Regions from separate parts of the Phyllobacterium sp. 22552 genome, predicted to be linked through region 2. Evidence: riboswitches for the same ligand, from Rfam matches in the RefSeq annotation. Region 2 holds a riboswitch; each other region holds the start of a gene.
The links. A riboswitch is a leader RNA that binds a small molecule or an ion and turns the genes downstream of it on or off. The one in region 2 is predicted to bind cobalamin.
Positions count from the first base shown of each region.

Region 1: it holds a riboswitch for cobalamin, as region 2 does, so the genes downstream of both, ACTJI9_RS02835 (CbtB domain-containing protein) here and ACTJI9_RS20110 (hypothetical protein) in region 2, are expected to answer to the same signal.
Region 3: it holds a riboswitch for cobalamin, as region 2 does, so the genes downstream of both, bluB (5,6-dimethylbenzimidazole synthase) here and ACTJI9_RS20110 (hypothetical protein) in region 2, are expected to answer to the same signal.
Region 4: it holds a riboswitch for cobalamin, as region 2 does, so the genes downstream of both, ACTJI9_RS06670 (ABC transporter ATP-binding protein) here and ACTJI9_RS20110 (hypothetical protein) in region 2, are expected to answer to the same signal.

Region 1 covers NZ_JBQENG010000001.1:567,259-572,250, forward strand. Annotated here, with positions in the region: gene ACTJI9_RS02825 (isobutyryl-CoA dehydrogenase) at 1-419, opposite strand, end outside; gene ACTJI9_RS02830 (cobyric acid synthase) at 528-1,985, shown strand; cobalamin riboswitch at 2,046-2,278, shown strand; gene ACTJI9_RS02835 (CbtB domain-containing protein) at 2,328-2,507, shown strand; gene ACTJI9_RS02840 (CbtA family protein) at 2,632-3,351, shown strand; gene cobU (bifunctional adenosylcobinamide kinase/adenosylcobinamide-phosphate guanylyltransferase) at 3,351-3,875, shown strand; gene cobW (cobalamin biosynthesis protein CobW) at 3,880-4,932, shown strand; gene cobN (cobaltochelatase subunit CobN) at 4,944-4,992, shown strand, end outside.
Region 2 covers NZ_JBQENG010000009.1:106,345-111,336, reverse strand. Annotated here, with positions in the region: gene ACTJI9_RS20125 (ABC transporter ATP-binding protein) at 1-100, shown strand, start outside; gene ACTJI9_RS20120 (GlsB/YeaQ/YmgE family stress response membrane protein) at 106-363, opposite strand; gene ACTJI9_RS20115 (glutamine synthetase beta-grasp domain-containing protein) at 712-1,752, shown strand; cobalamin riboswitch at 1,890-2,112, shown strand; gene ACTJI9_RS20110 (hypothetical protein) at 2,215-2,478, shown strand; gene cobF (precorrin-6A synthase (deacetylating)) at 2,475-3,248, shown strand; gene ACTJI9_RS20100 (sigma-54-dependent Fis family transcriptional regulator) at 3,388-4,359, shown strand; gene adh (aldehyde dehydrogenase) at 4,530-4,992, shown strand, end outside.
Region 3 covers NZ_JBQENG010000001.1:389,640-394,631, reverse strand. Annotated here, with positions in the region: gene metF (methylenetetrahydrofolate reductase [NAD(P)H]) at 20-946, opposite strand; gene ACTJI9_RS01990 (ArsR/SmtB family transcription factor) at 946-1,953, opposite strand; gene ACTJI9_RS01985 (DUF2293 domain-containing protein) at 2,082-2,399, shown strand; gene bluB (5,6-dimethylbenzimidazole synthase) at 2,332-3,075, opposite strand; cobalamin riboswitch at 3,122-3,314, opposite strand; gene ACTJI9_RS01975 (MOSC domain-containing protein) at 3,341-3,949, opposite strand; gene ettA (energy-dependent translational throttle protein EttA) at 4,049-4,992, opposite strand, start outside.
Region 4 covers NZ_JBQENG010000002.1:507,821-512,812, forward strand. Annotated here, with positions in the region: gene ACTJI9_RS06665 (DUF2126 domain-containing protein) at 1-1,672, opposite strand, end outside; cobalamin riboswitch at 2,216-2,429, shown strand; gene ACTJI9_RS06670 (ABC transporter ATP-binding protein) at 2,700-3,506, shown strand; gene ACTJI9_RS06675 (ABC transporter substrate-binding protein) at 3,506-4,453, shown strand; gene ACTJI9_RS06680 (FecCD family ABC transporter permease) at 4,454-4,992, shown strand, end outside.

The sequences.
Region 1 (4,992 bases), on a different contig from region 2:
GAACCGGAGTTCGGTTCCGTCAGGCAATAGCTGCCCAGCCACTCCATAGACGTCAACTTGGGCACAAATTCTTGTCGTTGAGCTTGTGTTCCGAACAGGTCGATCATCCATGTCGACATATTGTGAATTGATATAAATGCTGAAAAGGCAGGGCAGGCCATTGAAAGAGCTTCAAATATCAGCACGGCATCAAGCCGTTTCAAACCCGATCCGCCAACATCCTCGCGCACATAAATGCCACCCATGCCCAGCGGACCTGTCTCGCGAATGACATCGGCGGGAAAATGCTTGTCGCGGTCCCAAGCGAGTGCCTTCGGTGCTACCCGATCAGCCGCAAAAGCGCGTGCCATATCCTGAATTGCCAGTTGATCATCATTGAGTTCAAATTGACCGGCCGCCGCATCAACGACTGCATCCATTATAGTTCCTCCCGAATATTGCTACCGGTCACTCTATCGGATGCGCGTAAGCGCGCAACGGCTTGCATGGGACTAGGAAGAGAAAGACATATCCGCTACTCAAAGCCCATGACACACGCAATCATGTTGCAAGGAACTGGCTCTGACGTTGGCAAATCCGTTTTGGTGGCGGGATTGTGCCGTCTGGCGCGCAATCGCGGTTTGAGGGTTTTTCCATTCAAGCCGCAAAACATGTCGAACAATGCTGCTGTTAGCGATGATGGTGGTGAGATTGGCCGGGCGCAATGGTTGCAAGCGCTGGCTTGTGGCGTGCCCTCGTCGGTTCACATGAATCCGGTATTGCTGAAGCCTCAGTCAGAAACGGGCAGCCAAATCATTGTCCAGGGTAAAGTTTGGGGACAGGCGAAGGGCAAGGATTATCAGCAATACAAGGCGGGATTGCTGAATGCGGTTATGGAGTCGTGGGATATCGTTCGTGCCGATGCGGACATAGTCATCGTTGAAGGAGCTGGATCGCCCGCAGAAATCAATCTGCGATCAGGGGACATCGCCAATATGGGCTTTGCCGTCAAAGCCAATGTGCCTGTGGTTCTGGTTGGCGATATTGATCGAGGCGGGGTGATAGCGTCGATTGTCGGCACGCACGCAATTCTTTCGCCTGAAGATCGGGATATGATTTCCGGTTATCTGATCAACAAGTTTCGTGGCGACATTTCGCTTTTCGATGACGGTTTGAAATCTATCACACAATTTACGGGCTGGCCGTCCTTCGGGGTTGTCCCTTGGTTGAAAGATGCCTCCCGTCTTCCGGCGGAAGACTCGGTTGTATTGGAACGGCTGGTCAAAGGTGATGGGCGGGCGTTGAAAATTGCCGTTCCAGTGCTTGATCGCATTGCCAATTTTGATGATTTCGATCCGCTAATAGCTGAACCGCAAGTCGAGGTCGTCATGATCAAAAGTGGCGAGCGAATCCCTGCAGATGCAGGTTTGGTCATTATTCCGGGCTCCAAATCCACCATTGGTGACCTTCAACGGTTCCGTGAAAATGGCTGGGACCACGATCTTGATCAGCACAGACGCAGAGGTGGTCATATTATCGGCATTTGTGGCGGCTTCCAGATGCTGGGTAAAACAGTATCTGATCCCCAAGGGATTGAAGGAAATATCAGGGAAATTAGAGGTCTTGGTTATCTCGATATCGATACAGTTATGGAGCCGGAGAAGACCGTGCGCAATGTCCAAGCCCGTTCATTGCAGTTTGACATACCGTTGAAGGGCTATGAGATTCACCTTGGTCGAACGACTGGCCCCGATTGCATCCGGCCAGCCGTGAATATTGATGGCATAGCGGATGGTGCAATATCCGCTGACGGCAAAGTATTCGGTACCTATATGCACGGGCTTTTCAACGCGGACGCATTCCGGGCAGCACTTTTAAAGTCCATGGGAATATCTGCTGGCGTTCTCGATTATCACGCTGGTGTAGATGCGGCGCTCGACTCCATTGCAGCGCAATTGGAGTCAGTTCTGGATATCGAGGCATTGTTTGCGCTTAAACGTGTCTGACGGCGTCGGCAGCGATCAAGGTGTCGCAGATTCGTTTGACTTTTAGAGCGCTTGGTGAATAACGTTCAGCAGATGATTGGTTCCCGCATTGGCCAAAGGCCAGGGATCAAAAGGGAATGCGACGGTCGTACCCATTAGGGCGATCCCACCGCAGCCGACCCCGCGACTGTAGAGCGGTTAGGATATATGCCATGCTGAACGCGAAAGCGGACGGCAGTCACTGGGAAACCGGGAAGGCGGCATTTATCTTGCGACCCGCGAGCCAGGAGACCTGCCAATCACAGGGTAATAGTGCCCAAAACCGAGGGGGATTTTCCCTTCTGGCCCTGCACGGAGGTTGTTATGGCTACTGTTCGTACTTCTAATACGATTTCTCTCCCACTCGCATCGCGTCTGACGACGGCTGTTGTGTCATTGCTTCTCGGCGTGTTTATTATTTATGGCGTCGGTCTTTCACATTCTGAAACGCTGCATGACACAGCACACGACACCCGCCATTCATATGGATTTCCTTGCCATTGAGTCTTTGATAGCTGAAATGTTGATTCAGCTATCGACCCTTAAGCATTGAAATAATGATGGTTGTTTGGTCCGGGACCTTTGCAGGTGCCCGGCGTCTCGCTTTTGGAATTGGGGAGTGGACTCCATGTTGGTCAAATATTTGCTGGCTACAATCATAGCCGGTCTGTTTGCCGGAATAATTCTAACACCGGCCATGTATGTAAAAAATGTACCGCTGATATTGCATGCGGAAGAATATGAAAGTGCGGGCGGCGGCGGTCATTCTCACGATACGCCTGCCTCTGCGAGCGAATCTGCGGCGGTTACTCCGCACGAACATGCGGAAGAGGCGGGTCCCGAACTGCCATTTGGTCGTCTCGGTAATACGTTGTTGATCAATCTGGTGGCTGGAGCAGGCTTTGCGTTGATCACTGGTGCTGCGGCGCTTTTCCTCGGTCGTCGCATTACCCTTCAGAACGGAATCTATTGGGGGCTTGCAGGGTTTTTCATCTTCAATTTTGCACCGGCGTTCAGCCTTGCCCCTGAATTGCCTGCTATGCCTGCAGCGGATCTGGCCATGCGGCAGACCTGGTGGCTGATAACTGTCATTCTGACGGCGGGCGGCGTCTATCTGATCGTACTGCGTGAGCAGACTTGGGCTAAGCTTCTTGGTGTTGTATTGATTGTCGCTCCCCATATTTATGGTGCACCGGAAGCAGAAGATCTGACATCAGCGGTGCCTCCGACACTTGCCTCAGAGTTTGCCGTCTCAGCACTGGCAACCAATCTCTTCTTCTGGGTTGTACTTGGTACTGCACTGGGCTGGGCAATTCAGAATTATGCTTCATCGGAGCTTGAGCAGTAATGCAACCGCTGGAACGCGAAATTACCTTTATTCTTGGAGGCGCGCGTTCCGGCAAATCGTCCTTTGCCGAAGGTCTGATCGAATCATCCGGGTGGGATGCTATTTATCTTGCCACCGGCAGAGCGTGGGATGATGAAATGTCCGAGCGAATTGGGCATCATAGAGCGCGGCGCGGATCCCGATGGATTACAGTTGAAGAACCAATTGATCTGGCTGGAAAACTGGAAAGTCTTGCTGGTGTCGAAAAGGCAATCCTGGTCGATTGCCTTACACTGTGGCTGACCAATTTAATGATGGCCGAACGTGATATCGACGCCGAAATTGCACGTCTGATAAACACACTGAGCCATCTCGCGGGTGCCATTGTTCTGGTTTCCAATGAGGTTGGTCTTGGAATAGTACCGGAAAATCGCATGGCACGTGAATTTCGTGATCACGCAGGCCGATTGCATCAAGCCGTGGCTGCCGCTGCGGCAAAAGTCTATTTCGTGGCAGCAGGGCTGCCGCTCAAAATGAAGGGATAACAAAATGCAGGGTCACAAGATTCCGGCAACGGTCATCACTGGCTTTCTCGGTTCGGGCAAGACTACCATGATCCGAAATCTGCTCGAAAATGCCAATGGCAAGCGCATCGCGCTGATCATCAACGAATTTGGTGATCTTGGCGTTGACGGGAATTTGCTCAAAGGCTGCGGTATCGAAGCGTGCCGCGACGAAGATATGATCGAACTTAACAATGGCTGCATTTGCTGCACCGTGGCTGATGATTTCATTCCCACCATGACCAAGCTTCTGGATCGACCTGATCGCTTTGATCATATTGTCATTGAAACGTCCGGTCTTGCTCTTCCACAGCCGCTGGTTGCAGCTTTTAACTGGCCCGAAATCAAGACACAGGTAACCGTTGATGGCGTTGTTACCGTTATTGATGCTGCCGCCGTGTCGGAGGGCCGTTTTGCAGATGATCACGATAAGGTTGACGCTCAGCGCGAGCAGGACGAGTCACTTGATCACGATAGCCCGCTGGAAGAGCTGTTCGAGGATCAAATTCGCGCCGCCGATCTTATTGTTCTGAACAAGACCGATCTTATTGACGAAGCTCAACTTGCCGGGGTCAAGAGTGACGTGCAGAGCCGCTCATCGCGTTCACTTAACATGGTTTCGGCTAGCTTTGGCAAGCTTAGCAATCAACTCCTACTTGGACTTGGTATTGGCACCGAAGAGGATATTGCGAACCGCAAGTCCCATCACGAGATGGAACATGAGGCAGGAGAAGAGCATGATCACGATGAATTTGAAAGCTTTGTCGTTGGGCTTGGGCCGGTTGCAGAGCCCAAATCATTTGTTGAGAAGTTGAAGCATGTGATCGTCGATCATGATGTCCTGCGGCTCAAAGGTTTCGTTGATGTACCCGGCAAGCCTATGCGCCTGGTCATTCAAGCCGTCGGATCACGCATCGAGCATTATTTTGATCGTAGCTGGAATCCGGGCGAAGAACGCCAGACAAGACTCGTTGTTATTGGCCTGCACGATATTGATTCAGCAGCCATTACATCAGCTGTTAATGCTGCTGCAGCCTGATCGGAAATTGAATGCATCTTCTGCTGGCCCAAAAAGGAACGATTGCTGAAGGCACCGAGG
Region 2 (4,992 bases):
CCATTACACGGTTAAAGCCGCACCCGAGTTTGCCCGGATACGGCTTCAATTGACCGAGGAAATTCGCAGCGAGGCTATACTCGCTGCCGTTTCTCATTAATCAAATCAGGCTGTTCGTTTGAACATGCGGGCAACAGCGATAAGAATACAGGCGCCAATAAAGCCAGCAATCAAATAGCCCAGCCAGCCTGTAAGGACGACGCCGACCATGGAAAGGATTGCGTTGGCGATTATCGCGCCCACGATCCCGAGTATGATGTTCATGATGACGCCCATGTTGCTCTTCATGAACATCTCTGCAAGCCAGCCCGCAACGCCACCAATGATGATTGCTGCGATCCACCCGATTCCGGCACTTTCCATAATACTCTCCATTTCGTTCATTCCAGATCGTTAATCCGGAAGTGAGTTATTGGTTCCAAGCTCGCGACAGAATTTGCGCCTTATCATGCCTAGAAATTCCGCACCTGCCTAAAAATGTATCAACGTGGCGATTGGTAAAAGCGGTTTTTCTGAGCCGTCAGCATAGCAATGGCAGCTTCAAACTGCAAAAAGCACCGCTAAAAATATCCGGCTAATATGTTTTTCAAATTTTTGCGATCCGGCTGAGCGAATTGGCACGCTGTTTGCATTGTCAATTCTATCTGCGAACTGCGCTCCACGATGCAGGCCTCGCAACCGGTCTGCACAATAAAATATGAGAGAAACGGAATGGCAAAATATAAACTCGAATATATCTGGCTCGACGGTTATGTCCCTTCGCCAAATCTTCGCGGTAAGACGCTGATCAAGGAATTCGACGTATTTCCGACGCTGGAACAATTGCCGCTTTGGGGCTTCGATGGAAGCTCGACAATGCAGGCAGAGGGCAAAAGCTCGGATTGCGTATTGAAGCCTGTTTCTCTTTATCCGGACAGTGAACGCAAGAATGGCGTTCTCGTCATGTGCGAAGTCATGATGCCCGATGGCAAGACACCGCATCCTTCCAACACCCGCGCAACTGTTCTTGATGATGACGGCGCATGGTTCGGCTTCGAACAAGAATATTTCTTCTACAAGAACGGCCGCCCGCTCGGCTTCCCTGAGACAGGTTTTCCTGCGCCGCAGGGCCCATATTATACAGGCGTTGGCTACAGCAATGTTGGCGATATCGCCCGCAAGATCGTCGAAGAGCATCTCGATATCTGCCTGAATGCCGGCATCAACCATGAAGGCATCAATGCTGAAGTGGCAAAAGGCCAGTGGGAATTCCAGATTTTCGGAAAAGGTTCCAAGAAGGCTGCCGATGAGGTCTGGATTGCACGCTATCTCCTGCAGCGCCTGACTGAAAAATACGGCATCGATATCGAATATCATTGCAAGCCGCTCGGCGATACTGATTGGAATGGTTCGGGCATGCATGCCAACTTCTCCACCACCTATATGCGTGAAGTCGGCGGCAAGGATTACTTCGAAAAGGTCATGGCGGCATTTGAGCAGAATTGCGCTGCCCATATCGCCGTATATGGACCGGACAATCATATGCGCCTTACCGGCAAGCATGAAACCCAGTCGATCCACCAGTTCAGCTACGGCATTGCTGATCGCGGTGCATCAATCCGCGTTCCGCACAGCTTTGTAAACAATGGCTATCGCGGTTATCTTGAAGATCGCCGTCCGAATTCGCAGGGCGACCCCTACCAGATCGCGTCGCAAATCCTGCGGACAATTTCTGAAGTGCCGGAAGATGCGGAAGAAGTTCTCGCCGCTTGATCTTGTTTGAATAGTTTGGAATGGCGCGGGCACCAGCCTGCGCCATTTTCTATTGGTGATGCGCCGCATTCAGCCGTTTACCGGTTTCCCCCCGATAAATTTACGCCTGCCCTGTTGACCTCAATAGGTGGGCTGGGTTCTTATAAGAGTGTTCCGGTTCTCCCGTGCTGCAAAGCCGGGAGCTAAGAGGGAAGCCGGTGAAGTGATATTCACCAATGCCGGCGCTGCCCCCGCAACTGTAAACAGCGAGTTGCTGTCGCTTGAATTCGTTCAGGCAAAAGGTCACTGGGATTTCCCGGGAAGGCCAGACAGTAATACTGACCTGTGAGCCAGGAGACCTGCCGAAACATGATGAACGTCCACGGGCGGGGTGTCCCGGTGTGTCGCTTGCAATGGTTTGCCGCAGGCTGACTATCTGCAATCTTCGCGCTTGACCCTTGTTCCCAACAATCGGGGTTAAGCATGATACTCGGCGCCAGTACAAATCAATATAACAACCCACAATCGGTCAACGCGGCAACTGTGCCGGAAGACGTGTTTTTTGCCTGGCTGCTTTCCCGGCCTCGCGGCACCAATATCGTTGCAGCTGCAAGTCAGGAGATTATAAAGCTTGAGGCCTTTGCCGGAAAACATGCGGGGGCAAAACGCCTCCACGAACTGTTCTGTGCTTTGATCGAAGAGAGTCAAAGGCCGGAACTATCGTCGGCCTCGCGTGTGCCCCAGTGAAACGCAAATTGCTCATCATCGGAATTGGCGCGGGCAACCCAGACTACGTGACCATACAGGCAGTCAATGCGCTCAATCAGGTCGATGTGTTTTTCATTCCCGATAAGGGAGCTGAGAAAGAGCAGCTGTCCCGGATCCGTCGGGAAATTTGCGAGCGGTTCATCACCGCCCCAGACTACCGCATGGTGGATTTTGAAACGCCGCTGCGCGAGAAACCGTCCTCGACCTATCGAACAAGTGTCACGGATTGGCACGACAAAATGGAAGCGACCTATGCGCACCTGCTTATGGAGGAGCTTGGCGATGATGAGTGTGGTGCTTTCCTCGTATGGGGTGATCCATCGCTTTATGACAGCACGATCCGCATTCTCGACAGACTTAACGCAAAGGGCAATTTCGAACTGGACTATGATGTCATTCCCGGCATTAGCAGCATTCAGGCGCTCACGGCAAAGCATAAGGTTGTGCTCAATCGAATCGGCGAGTCCATTACGATAACCACAGGGCGCAAGCTTGCCGAAGGTTTTCCGAACAATTCGGAAAGCGTGATTGTGATGCTCGATGGCGAGGGCGCGTTCAAGGCAATTGATGAAGATGTCGATATTTATTGGGGTGCTTACATAGGAACGGAAGACGAGATTCTCATGTCCGGCAAGCTGCGCGATGTCGTTGACGATATTGAGCGGTTGCGAAATGTTGCGCGCGCGCAAAAGGGCTGGATCATGGATACATATTTGCTGAAAAGGTCATATGACGAGATTGGAGAATAGCTGCGATTATAACCGGGGGCGTTTTGGACCTACGCCCTTAAATCGCGGCGGTAGAGCAGCCCCGGTTGCCGCCATCAATAGGTGACTTGACGTAGGCGAGAACAGGCGTCACCCTGTACATGGACTTCGGAGGAGGACCATGGGAACGCAGGATGACGGCTTACATGCCGAGCATATCCAATCTGCCGTGACAGGTGACGCTGCTGCGCAGTCAGCGGTTGTTGCATCGTGGGGGCGTTCAATGCGTCTCTACGGCTTGAAGCCTGATGAGGGCACGCCGCCAAACATGCTGACCGATCAGGAATTGCGTGAAGCGCGTGAAGAGCTGGGATCTCTCATAGAAACCGCAGAAATCGCACTCGACCGGCTTTATTCGGCGGTGGGTGGTGCGGGATGTTGCGTCCTTTTAGCGGACAAGAATGGTGTTCCAGTCGATCGCCGGGGCTATGAGGGCGATGATGCCACCTTTTGCAAGGCGGGACTTTGGACGGGAGCAGTCTGGAGCGAAGAGTGCGAGGGCACCAATGGCATTGGCACAGCGCTGGCTGAACAACGTGCCCTGACGATCCACCGCGACCAGCATTTCCGCAGTCGCAACACAGCGCTTTCTTGTACTGTGGCACCGATTTTCGATCATCGCGGGCGGCTGATGGCAGCGATTGACGTATCGTCGGCACGTTCCGATCTGACCGAGGGCTTTGTCAAACTCATTGCCATGGCTGTGGTGGATGCCGCCCGGCGGGTGGAAGCGGAAAATTTCCGATTGGCCTTTCCCAAAGCGCGCATCGTCATGGCACAGGGTAGCGAACGCGGCCATGACCGGGCTTTGAACGCATTAATTGCAGTGGACGAAGACGATCTTGTGGTTGGCGCATCGCGTTCGGCGCGTGCACTTCTCGGGCTGACTGACGAAAGCCTGAGCAGCCCATTACCTGCGGCGAATCTGCTCGGGCAGGATACCGATGCGGAACGAGGATTTGCAGCCGCCGAACGCAGCGTGATCCAGCGAGTTCTGCGAAAAGCAGATGGCAATGTTTCCATTGCCGCGAACATGATGGGCATGAGCAGAGCTACCCTGCATCGCAAGCTTAAACGGCTTGGCTTGAACTGAGACTTTCATGTGTCTCAATATTGCGACAAATCCTGCATTCGCTTTGCCTGCCAGGGATGACACTCAAGCTGTAAAGCGCGATCCTCTGAATATGCCGCGAGGAGGCGGTGTGGAAATCGTGCAATGCGTCCGGTCCTTACCCTGACGCGTTGCTTCAGGGAGGAAGTTCAATGAACAAGGTAGAATTCAACCGAACCGTCAAACCCAACTTCAAGAAACGCTACGGCAACTTCATTGGCGGGAAATTCGTCGAGCCGAAGGCAGGCCGTTACTTCGAGAATACATCGCCGGTCAACGGGCAGGTGCTGTGCGAAATTGCCCGGTCTGATGCCAGCGATGTGGAGGCCGCGTTGGACGCCGCTCATGCTGCAAAGGATGCCTGGGGCCGGACAAGTGCCGCTGAGCGCAGCGTCATGCTCAACAAGATTGCACAGGTAATGGAAGATAATCTTGCTATGTTGGCGCAGGCTGAAACCTGGGACAATGGCAAACCAATCCGCGAAACGACGGCAGCCGACATGCCGCTTGCAATCGACCACTTCCGCTATTTTGCCGGTGCCATCCGTGCGCAGGAAGGCGGAATTTCAGAGATTGACCACGATACTGTGGCCTATCACTTCCACGAACCGCTGG
Region 3 (4,992 bases), on a different contig from region 2:
CACTTTTAACAAGCTGTTATCAAGCTGCTGCACCGGCTAGATTGGATTGGAGTGCTACAGCTTCCGGACGAATACCGATGAGATGACAGATCGCAAAGGCGAGATCAGCCCTGTTCATCGTGTAAAAATGGAAATCCTGCACGCCACGTTCGACCAGATCAAGAACCTGTTCCGCTGCGACGGCTGAAGCTACCAGAGCATGAGTCTGCTCGTCATTCTGCAATCCATCAAACCGCTCTGCCAGCCATGTAGGTATGTGAGTACCAGCTTTGGAGCAGAAATTGGTAACCTGGGTGAAATTATGGATTGGAAGTATACCAGGCAAAATCGGAATATAGATTCCGGCACGACGCACCTTTTCAACATAGCGCTCATATTGGTCGTTCTCGAAAAAGAACTGCGTGATGGCACGCGTCGCGCCATTATCGACCTTGCGCTTCAACATATCGATGTCGGTAGCAAAATCCGGGCTCTCGGGATGCTTTTCGGGATATGCAGAAACCGAAATATCGAAGTCAGCGAAAGCTTTCAATCCAGCGACAAGTTCGGCACCGTTTTCATACCCACCCGGTGTCGGTTTGTAATGAGCACCTACGCCGCTTGCCGGATCGCCGCGCAAGGCGACAAAGCGATTGACACCCATGGCGGCAAATTCGCGGATTACCGTGTCCACCTCTTCCTTCGTGGCATCAACACAGGTCAAATGTGCCGCTGCATTCACATCGGTTTCGGTTAAGATGCGCTTGATCGTGCGGGCTGTGCGTTCACGAGTGGAGCCACCTGCCCCATATGTCACAGAGACAAATTCGGGATTAAGCGGAGCCAGACGCGTTACAGTCTCCCAGAGACGCTCTTCCATCACCTCGGTCTTTGGCGGGAAGAACTCGAATGAAACCTTGATATTGCTACCAAGATCGGCACGGCGGGATTGGCGGAAAAAACTCATTAGACACTCTCCGTAACGCGGGAGGTTGAAACAGGATCGGCAATTAGCAAGCGTGGGTCGCGTGCCAGCCACAATTTAACAGTCAGTTTGTCTTTATCTTTTGGTTGTAATTCCATGCTCTGTTCCAGCGTCAGTCCGGCTTCCGTCAGCCAGTCTTTAATCTGTCCGTCATGAAAACCGAGGCGCAAATGGGCATGTCTGTCGCGTAGAAATTCAAGTTCGTGTGGAGCAAAATCGACGATCAACATTCGGCCGGAAGGACGCAAGGCACGCGCAGCTTCACGAATGGCCTCGGCCGGATTATCAAGGAAGTGCAAGACCTGATGGATTGTCACCAGATCGAAAGACTCTCTGTCTACCGGCAAGGAATAGACGTCACCTTGACGGACTTGCGCGTTGGCAATGCCGGACTTCTCAAGATTTGACCGGGCAATCGTCAACATGTCGCGATTGATATCGATACCGACACCGCGCAAGTAGAGCGGAGCAAAGAGCTCAAGCAGGCGCCCGGTACCCGTACCGACGTCGAGCATCGCTTGAAACGGTCTTGCACCTATGATCTTGGTAAGGGCCTCTTCCACAGCGCCGTCTGGAACATGCAACGAGCGGATAGCATCCCAGCTTGAAGCATTCGCGCTAAAATAGGCAGCCGCACGTTCACGGCGCTGAAGCTTCACAGAGGAAAGACGTTCAAGGTCACGCTCCAGCAGGGGATCAGAACAATCCAGGCGATCTAGCAGGGAACGGGCAATATCTCCCACAATCAATGATTCCGCCAAACGGAAATAGGCCCAGGAGCCTTCCTGATAGCGGTTGATAAGACTTGCTTCAAAGAGCAATTTCAGATGTCGTGACACTCGCGGCTGAGATTGTCCTAAAATGGATGTGAGGTCGGAAACGGTTAGATCACCACGCGACAACAAAGCAAGAATGCGTAGCCGACTAGGCTCAGCTGCCGCTTTCAACGTATCAACCATCAGGTCGAGATTAAGATTGTGCCGGTCCATAACCAATCCTCAAAAGACATAAAGATATGTTTATGTCATGAGGCGACGATTGGCAAGAGGTTTTTGCCATTGACGACAATTTCTGCCGCGTCTGAAATAGGCGCCAGAATCAAATTAGAAAGACATCAATGAGTGCAGGAACGAACCGTCAGCGTTCAATCAACAAAGCGCTGACCTTGCTTTTACCCGCCGTTCCCTACTCCGATTCGGAACCAATACGCGCGGCCGCAGGTGCGCCCCATATGAAGACCTTGCCGCCGCCGATTGCCGTATGGTTGGCCGCTATTGCCCATGTGCGGCATCAACATACAGACTATGATGCGCTGCGCGACGAAGGCTATGACAAAGAGTCCGCTCGTTTCTTCGTGCTTGATGCGATTAATCGCAAACTGACGGAATGGCGGGCGACACGTCTTCTGGATCCGGATGAGGAAGATCTGAGCTGAGCTGGCCCCAGCCTTCTTCAAAAATAAGGTCCTGTAATTGGATTCTTTTGCGCCAGCCCTTTTTTTCCAGCTCCGGTGCATCAAAAAGCTCGTCGACATAGCCCAGGCATAGATAGGCAACAATCTCAACGTGATCCGGAATACCTAATATTTGGCGCATGTCATTGTCGTGATAGATGCTCACCCAGCCAACGCCAATACCTTCAGCACGGGCAGCAAGCCACAAATTTTGGACTGCACAAACGGTGCTATAGACATCCATCTGGCGGTTGTGGGTGCGACCGAGCACGACCGTTCCACCGCGTGTCCGGTCGCAGGTGATGCATAAATTGACCGGCGCTTTAAGGATGCCTTCCAATTTGAGAGAGGCATACAGCGCCCGGCGTTCATCTTGAAACAGGGCCTTGGCTTCCTCGTTGGCTTTGGCGAAAGCGCGGTGCACTTGCCTCTTGCGGGCCATATCGCGAATTGTGATGAAGTTCCAAGGCTGCATGAAGCCTACAGATGGAGCATGGTGCGCCGCATCGAGCAATCGCATCAAAACATCATAGGCGATCGGTTTTGACAAAAACTGATCGCGGACGTCTCGCCGGGTATAAATCGCCTTATAAACGGCCGCACGCTCATCGTCAGTAAAATCACCCGCTGGAACCGGACTATCAAAAGCTTCGTGCATTGTTTGCTCCTAACAACGCTTGAGGCCCTCGCCGCCGTCCGCGCAGCTTGGGCTATGGGGTCCGGCCGGTCTTCTGACTTGGGTTCAGCTGAACCGTGCGCCTTCCTGTGGCCTCTCGGCCACCGTGGCATAATGCACGGTCATTCCCCTTACAGCGCTGGGCACGTGCCGGATTTTCACCGGCTTCCCGATTCTCCGCAATCGTCTAAATTGCTGGCACCGGACCTGTTTTCTATTCGCCATGAAAAGGCACTTGGCGCAAGCCTTAGACCCTGTAAATCCACTGTTCGGGAATACGAATATCAACTTTTTCACCGGCGCGTATGATCCCGGGCTTTTCAACCCAAGCGACGATACCCCGCGAGCGCTTGGACACGCGTACAAAATCCAATGCAGTGGTGGTTTCGTCAGGAGTACCCGCATGCGAAGCAATAGAACGACCAGCAATCTTGCAGGGCGCATTCTGTCCATCGACTTTCAACGTCACGCCACCTTCAAAAAACATCAGCGATCTGGGTGGTAGCATCGAAAGGGATGGAATACCGGAAATCACCATGTTTCCACCGATCCATTCAGCTTTCAGCTGAGGCAAGCCCATGCCTCCTGCGATCTCGTCAAGCTCGTCGGCACTTAGAATGGAAAGGTGGCGTTCGTTGCGCATCTCGGTGCCACGCGGATACCAAGGCTCACGTCCGCCAGAGCGACGCGTCTGACCCGCGTGAAAGTCACCGACAATACCGTCAAAAGTCAGTTCCAGTGAATCTGTTGGAGAAGTGACAAAATCCCTGTCGAGTGCCTCAAATAGCCCGATCACACGACCACTGACCTTACGCGAAGGGACTATTTCGTCACGATTACCGAACAGGTCAGTCATCATTTGCTCCAAAGAGTTCCCTGCTTTAGAAAAGCGGCAAATTATCTGGCGATTACACCAGCAAAGACAACGGGGAACCTTGCGGTTCCCCATCTATATTTAGCGTGTCAGAGGCTTGTAGCTTGGACGCTTTGGATTGACGCTATCGGGACCGAGACGACGAATCTTGTCGTTTTCATAATCTTCGAAATTGCCTTCAAACCATTCGACATGGCTATCGCCTTCGAAAGCCAGGATATGCGTCGCGAGACGGTCAAGGAACATGCGATCATGGCTGATGATCACAGCGCAACCTGCATATTTTTCCAAGGCATCTTCAAGTGCTGCCAAGGTTTCCGTGTCTAGATCGTTTGTCGGTTCGTCGAGGAGCAAAACATTGCCACCGGACTGAAGCATCTTGGCCAGATGCACGCGGTTACGCTGACCACCAGAAAGATTTCCAACTTTCTGCTGCTGGTCGGTACCCTTGAAGTTGAATGCTGAAACATAAGCGCGGGAGTTCATCTCATGCTTGCCAAGCTTGATGATGTCAGTTCCGCCGGAAATTTCTTCCCAGACATTCTTGTCGGCTTTCAGGTGATCGCGACTCTGATCGACATATCCGAGGTTAACAGTCTCGCCGACGCGAATAGTGCCGGAATCCGGCTTTTCCTGACCGGTGATCATCTTGAACAGAGTGGTTTTACCCGCACCGTTCGGACCAATAATGCCAACAATACCGCCGGGTGGCAGTTTGAAAGTCAGGTTTTCGATCAGCACACGATCACCGAAAGACTTGGTGAGATTTTCGGCTTCGATAACCACCTGACCCAGCCGTTCACCCGCCGGTATCAGAATCTGGGCATCGCCGGGGCGCTGGTCGTTAGCGGCATCAACGAGCGCATCATAGGCCTTGATACGCGCCTTCGATTTTGCCTGACGTGCTTTCGGGCTGGCGGAAATCCACTCGCGTTCGCGCTCGAGAGCTTTCTGACGGGAGTCATCTTCACGGCCTTCCTGCAGCATGCGCTTGGACTTGGCACCAAGATAGGCAGAGTAATTGC
Region 4 (4,992 bases), on a different contig from region 2:
GGTCAACCGGCACGATGAAGGGAAACTCGGAAGGCGGCACATGTGGCAGAGCGCCCAGCGGCAGGCGGTAACCGACAGGAGAGTCGCCCGGAACCAGAAAGAGCTTGCCGCGCCGCGTAGTCCATTTTTCACTGCGCCAGCGCGGACCTTGCGCAGCCTGGCTGTTCCAGCGCTGTACCGGCAATACAAATCCTGTTGGCTCTGTCAGTCCCCGTTCGAAAACACGCGCCATGCGGCTGCGCTCTTCCGGATCTTTCAGCATGGAGTTTGAGGGGTCAACATTCTCCGGCAAATTGCCTTCCTTGACGATCCACTCTGCGGGGTCCTCATAGGCGGCGGCAACCATATCGTCTTCAACGCCCAATTCGCCAGCCATCTCCACCAGCAGTTTGCCCGCATCTTCCGGTTTGACATCCGCCTTGCTGTTTTCCGCGGCGATAAGATCAGGATTGACCCAGATGGGCTGGCCGTCTTTTCGCCAATAGAGTGAGAACGTCCAGCGCGGCAGGCTCTCCCCCGGATACCATTTTCCCTGCCCGTAATGCAGAAATCCGCCCGGCGCGAAACGATCACGCAAGCGCCGGATCAGCTTGTCAGCTTTTTCCCGCTTGGTTGGGCCAACGGCATCGGTGTTCCATTCGCCGGATTCAAAATCGTCAATTGAAACGAATGTCGGCTCGCCGCCCATGGTCAGGCGAACATCCCGTTCCTTGAGCAGCGCATCGACTTTGTTGCCAAGCGCATCGAGCGCGTCCCACGATTCATCGGAAAATGGCTTGGTAATGCGTGGATGCTCCGAGACGCGCGTTACCCGCATGTCAAAACCGAATTCGACATTGGCCGGTTCAGCCATGCCTGAAATCGGTGCAGCGTTGCGATAATGAGGTGTTGCGGCCAGCGGGACATGACTTTCGCCAGTCAGCAACCCCGATGTCGGATCAAGGCCAATCCAACCGGCACCCGGCAAGTAGACCTCGCACCAGGCATGTAGATCAGTAAAATCCGTCGTTGTCCCGGCAGGCCCATCGAGCGCCACCAGATCGGGCTTTAACTGGATGAGGTAGCCGGAAACAAAACGCGCCGCCAGGCCGAGATGACGCAAGGTCTGGACGAGAAGCCAGCTGGTATCACGGCACGAACCTGTACGGACATTCAACGTGGTTTCCGGCTCTTGGACACCGGTTTCCATGCGGATAACATAACCAATCTCGCGCTGGATGCGTGCATTAAGGTCCACGACGAAATTGACTGTATTGGTGCTTGAGCGATCAATCGTTGCCAGAAAATCCGACAGAAGCGGCCCAATCGGCTCCGGCTTCATATATATGGAAAGATCGTCGCGTATATCTTCAGGGTAAGCGAAGGGCCAGATTTCTCCGGCAGGTTCGACGAAGAAATCAAACGGATTATAGACGGTCATATCGGCAATGAGATCGACTTCGATCTTGAGCTCCGTGACGGGCTCAGGAAAGACAAAACGGGCCAGAAAATTACCGTAAGGGTCCTGCTGCAAATTGACGAAATGGTTGGACGGACTGACCTTCAACGAGTGACTCAGCACTTTGGTTCTCGAGTGCGGAGCTGGTTGAAGGCGGATGATCTGCGGCCCGAGCATGATGGGGCGATCATATTTATAGTGAGTCAGATGATAGACTGCTGCGTGAATTGCCATGTCGCCCCAAAATTCAATAAAACATCGATGTCGCCAAAGGCTACATGCGAAGCCTAGCCTACTCCATCGGCTTGTTCACGCTTAAAAAACTTATTCTGCCATTTATTTTAGCACGTACTGAATCTGCACCTTAAACGGGCTGGCAAAATGGACGACACAACCAAATCCAAGAGAGGGGGTAATATAATTTGCATTAGGCTTGCTGCGTGGTTCGACGGGGCTCACCATGAGGGAGGTTATTATTTGCAGGAAGTTACTTCCTGCAAGGTTATCGACCAATGTGCAATCAAACCACATTCCTCATGGTGAGCCCCGTCGAACCACGCAGAAACTCAATGCCAACAAAGGGTAGCTGCTGATTATCACCCTGGAATTGAAAAAGACCCGGACGAGCTGGACACTCACTATCCGGATCTCCATTCATTAAACCAGAAAACGGGAGGTGGGCGAAAGCCTCCCTCTCACTCCTGAGGGAAACATAGCATTCTTCTATTTTTTCCAAGTGCTATCTCTTTTACCCCATTTCATTTTCACTTCGGTTCAACTACTAATCATCGTGATGGTTTCTCCGGCTAGACAATGCTGGAGATGAAAAGGGAACACGGTGAGGCGTACCCAAAAGGGACCGAAACCGTGGCTGCCCCCGCAACTGTAAGCGGTGAGCGACGCCTGATGATGCCACTGATCGCAAGATCGGGAAGGTAAGGCTTTGCCAAGACCCGTGAGCCAGGAGACCTGCCATCATAATTGAAATTCGAACCGGACGGGGTGTGCCGGGAGCGATGCGATGACCTCTGTCCGCATTAGCGGCACCCGAATGCTTTGAATAGCTTCCGGTTCATCGTCTGCGTTCTCTGTCCTCCCCTTGAAAGTTGGCAGGTATGAACGTTTCGCGCATCGTCACTTCGACCCAGCATCATATTATCTACCCTCTCAAACAATCGGCATTGACGATTGTTATAACATTACGCTATCTCCTACCCATGTCGAAGTCCTCAGAATATTTCCACGGCATGGGAGCGCGCCCGTGAGCCATATACAGCTTGATGCAACAGCCGTGAGCTATAAAACCGGAACCCATACTTTGGTTGATGCTGCGTCGGTCGGCATAAGATGTGGCGCAAGGCTCGCTATTATCGGGCCGAATGGCGCTGGAAAATCCACCTTGCTGCGCATGCTGGCCGGGCTGCTGCCACCGACGTCCGGCGGAATAAGCTTCAACGGCAAAATTATCGGTACAATGTCGCCGCTTGAGCGGGCCCGGCAATTTGCCTTTGTCGGCCAGGCCGATGCCCCCGATCAACAGCTTCTTGTCGAGGATTATGTATCTCTTGGCCGCATTCCCCATCTGGGCGTCTTCACACGCACGGTCGACCGGGAAATCGTCGAAGATTCCATGGAGCGCGCGCGGATCAGCCATTTCCGCCGTCGTGCATTGGGTTCATTGTCAGGCGGCGAACGGCAGCGCATGCAATTGGCGCGCGCCCTCGCCCAGCAACCGGCCATCCTGTTTCTTGATGAACCGACCAATCACCTCGATCCAAAGGCGCGCAGCGAACTGCTCCTGCTCGTTGCCGGACTTAATGTCACGACCATTGCCGTTCTGCATGATTTGCCGCTTGTTGCGCCCTTTGCAACCCATGTAGCAGTCATGCACAGCGCTCAGCTTGTAGCGTCAGGCACGCCCGACGAAACGCTGACCCCGCGCATCGTCAGCGATGTATTTGACCTTGATGTGCTGCGCCTCAGGCACCCATCTCGCCAGCGCGACCTTATGGTGTTTGAAGCACCCGAACCGATCCATGACGCCCATTCTCATTCACGGAGCATTTGATGAAAAAATCCCTTTTTGCCCTCGCATTTACTCTTCTGTCTGCGCCTGCCTTTGCTTTCCCTGTAACCGTCGATAGTTGCGGCAAACCTTTGACCTTCGACGCCGCTCCCAAGCGCGTTGTCGTCAATGATATTAACATGAGCGAAATGGCTTTCGCGCTTGGCCTGCAATCTTCAATGGTTGGCGTGACCGGAATCACCGGCTGGTACAAGCTCGATGATGCCTTCATCAAGCAGCAGGGTTCCATTCCGGAACTTGCACCAAAAAATCCGACACTCGAGAATATTATCGCCGTGCAGCCTGATTTCTTCTTTGCTGGATGGAATTACGGCATGCGCATCGGCGGCGAAGTTACCCCCGATACACTTGCGCCCTATGGAATCAAAACCCTCGAACTGACCGAGAGCTGCGTCCATCTCGATAAAAACCGCCCTGCCGCTTCCATGGAGCTTCTCTATGGCGACATCGAAAAGCTGGGCAAAATTTTCGACAAGGAAGCAGAAGCTGAAAAACTGATTTCCGGCTGGAAGACCCAATTGGCACAGATCAAAAAGAAGGTCGGCACCAACAGCGGTACCCGCGTGTTCCTTTATGATTCCGGTGAAGACAAACCATTCACCGCTGGAAAGTTCGCCATCCCTTCAGCGATGATCAGCGAAGCTGGCGGCGTCAACATCATGGATGACCTGGAATCCAGCTGGGCCACCACCTCTTGGGAAACTGTTGCATCGCGCAATCCGCAGTTTCTCGTACTGCTCGATTATCAGGATGATGTTGGATATAAGAAGCTTCTCGATTTCCTGAAGAGCCATCCGGCCATGAAGGAAACCGATGCAGTAAAGAATGAGCGCTTTGTCCCCCTTCGTTATGCGGAACTTACGCCGGGTCCTGCGAATATCGAAGCCATCGAAAAGATTGCCAAGGCAATGCATCCGGAAGCATTCTGAGTGCATTTTCCGGCGGGAACAAAACTGACTTTAGCGGTAAGCACGGTGCTGGTCATCGTGCTTGGGCTCCTTTCCATTGCCTATGGCTCAACATTTATCGCGCTTGGCGACGTGTTGAATGCCTTGGCGCATTTTGCAGGGCTCAGTGATTTGGCCACGACTGTGCCCATAGAAAGAATTATTGTCGACCTGCGTTTGCCCCGCGCCATCCTCGGCCTGTGCGTCGGTGCTGGCCTTGGCATCATTGGCGCAATGTTGCAGACCGTTACCCGCAACGATCTCGCTGACCCCTTCCTGTTTGGTCTTTCCTCGGGGGCTGCTGCTGGCGCGGTATCGGTTATAAGTCTTTTCGGCGATCGCTTCGGCGTATGGACCCTGCCCATTGCTGCGTTCAGCGGTGGCATGCTCGCAGCTATTATCGTTCTGCTGCTGGTGCGCCGCGTACAAGGTCAGGGTCCCGAGCGCATGATCCTTGCTGGCCTTGCCGTATCCTTCATCTTCACGGCGCTTGCCAATTATATGGTGTTTTCCGGCGATCA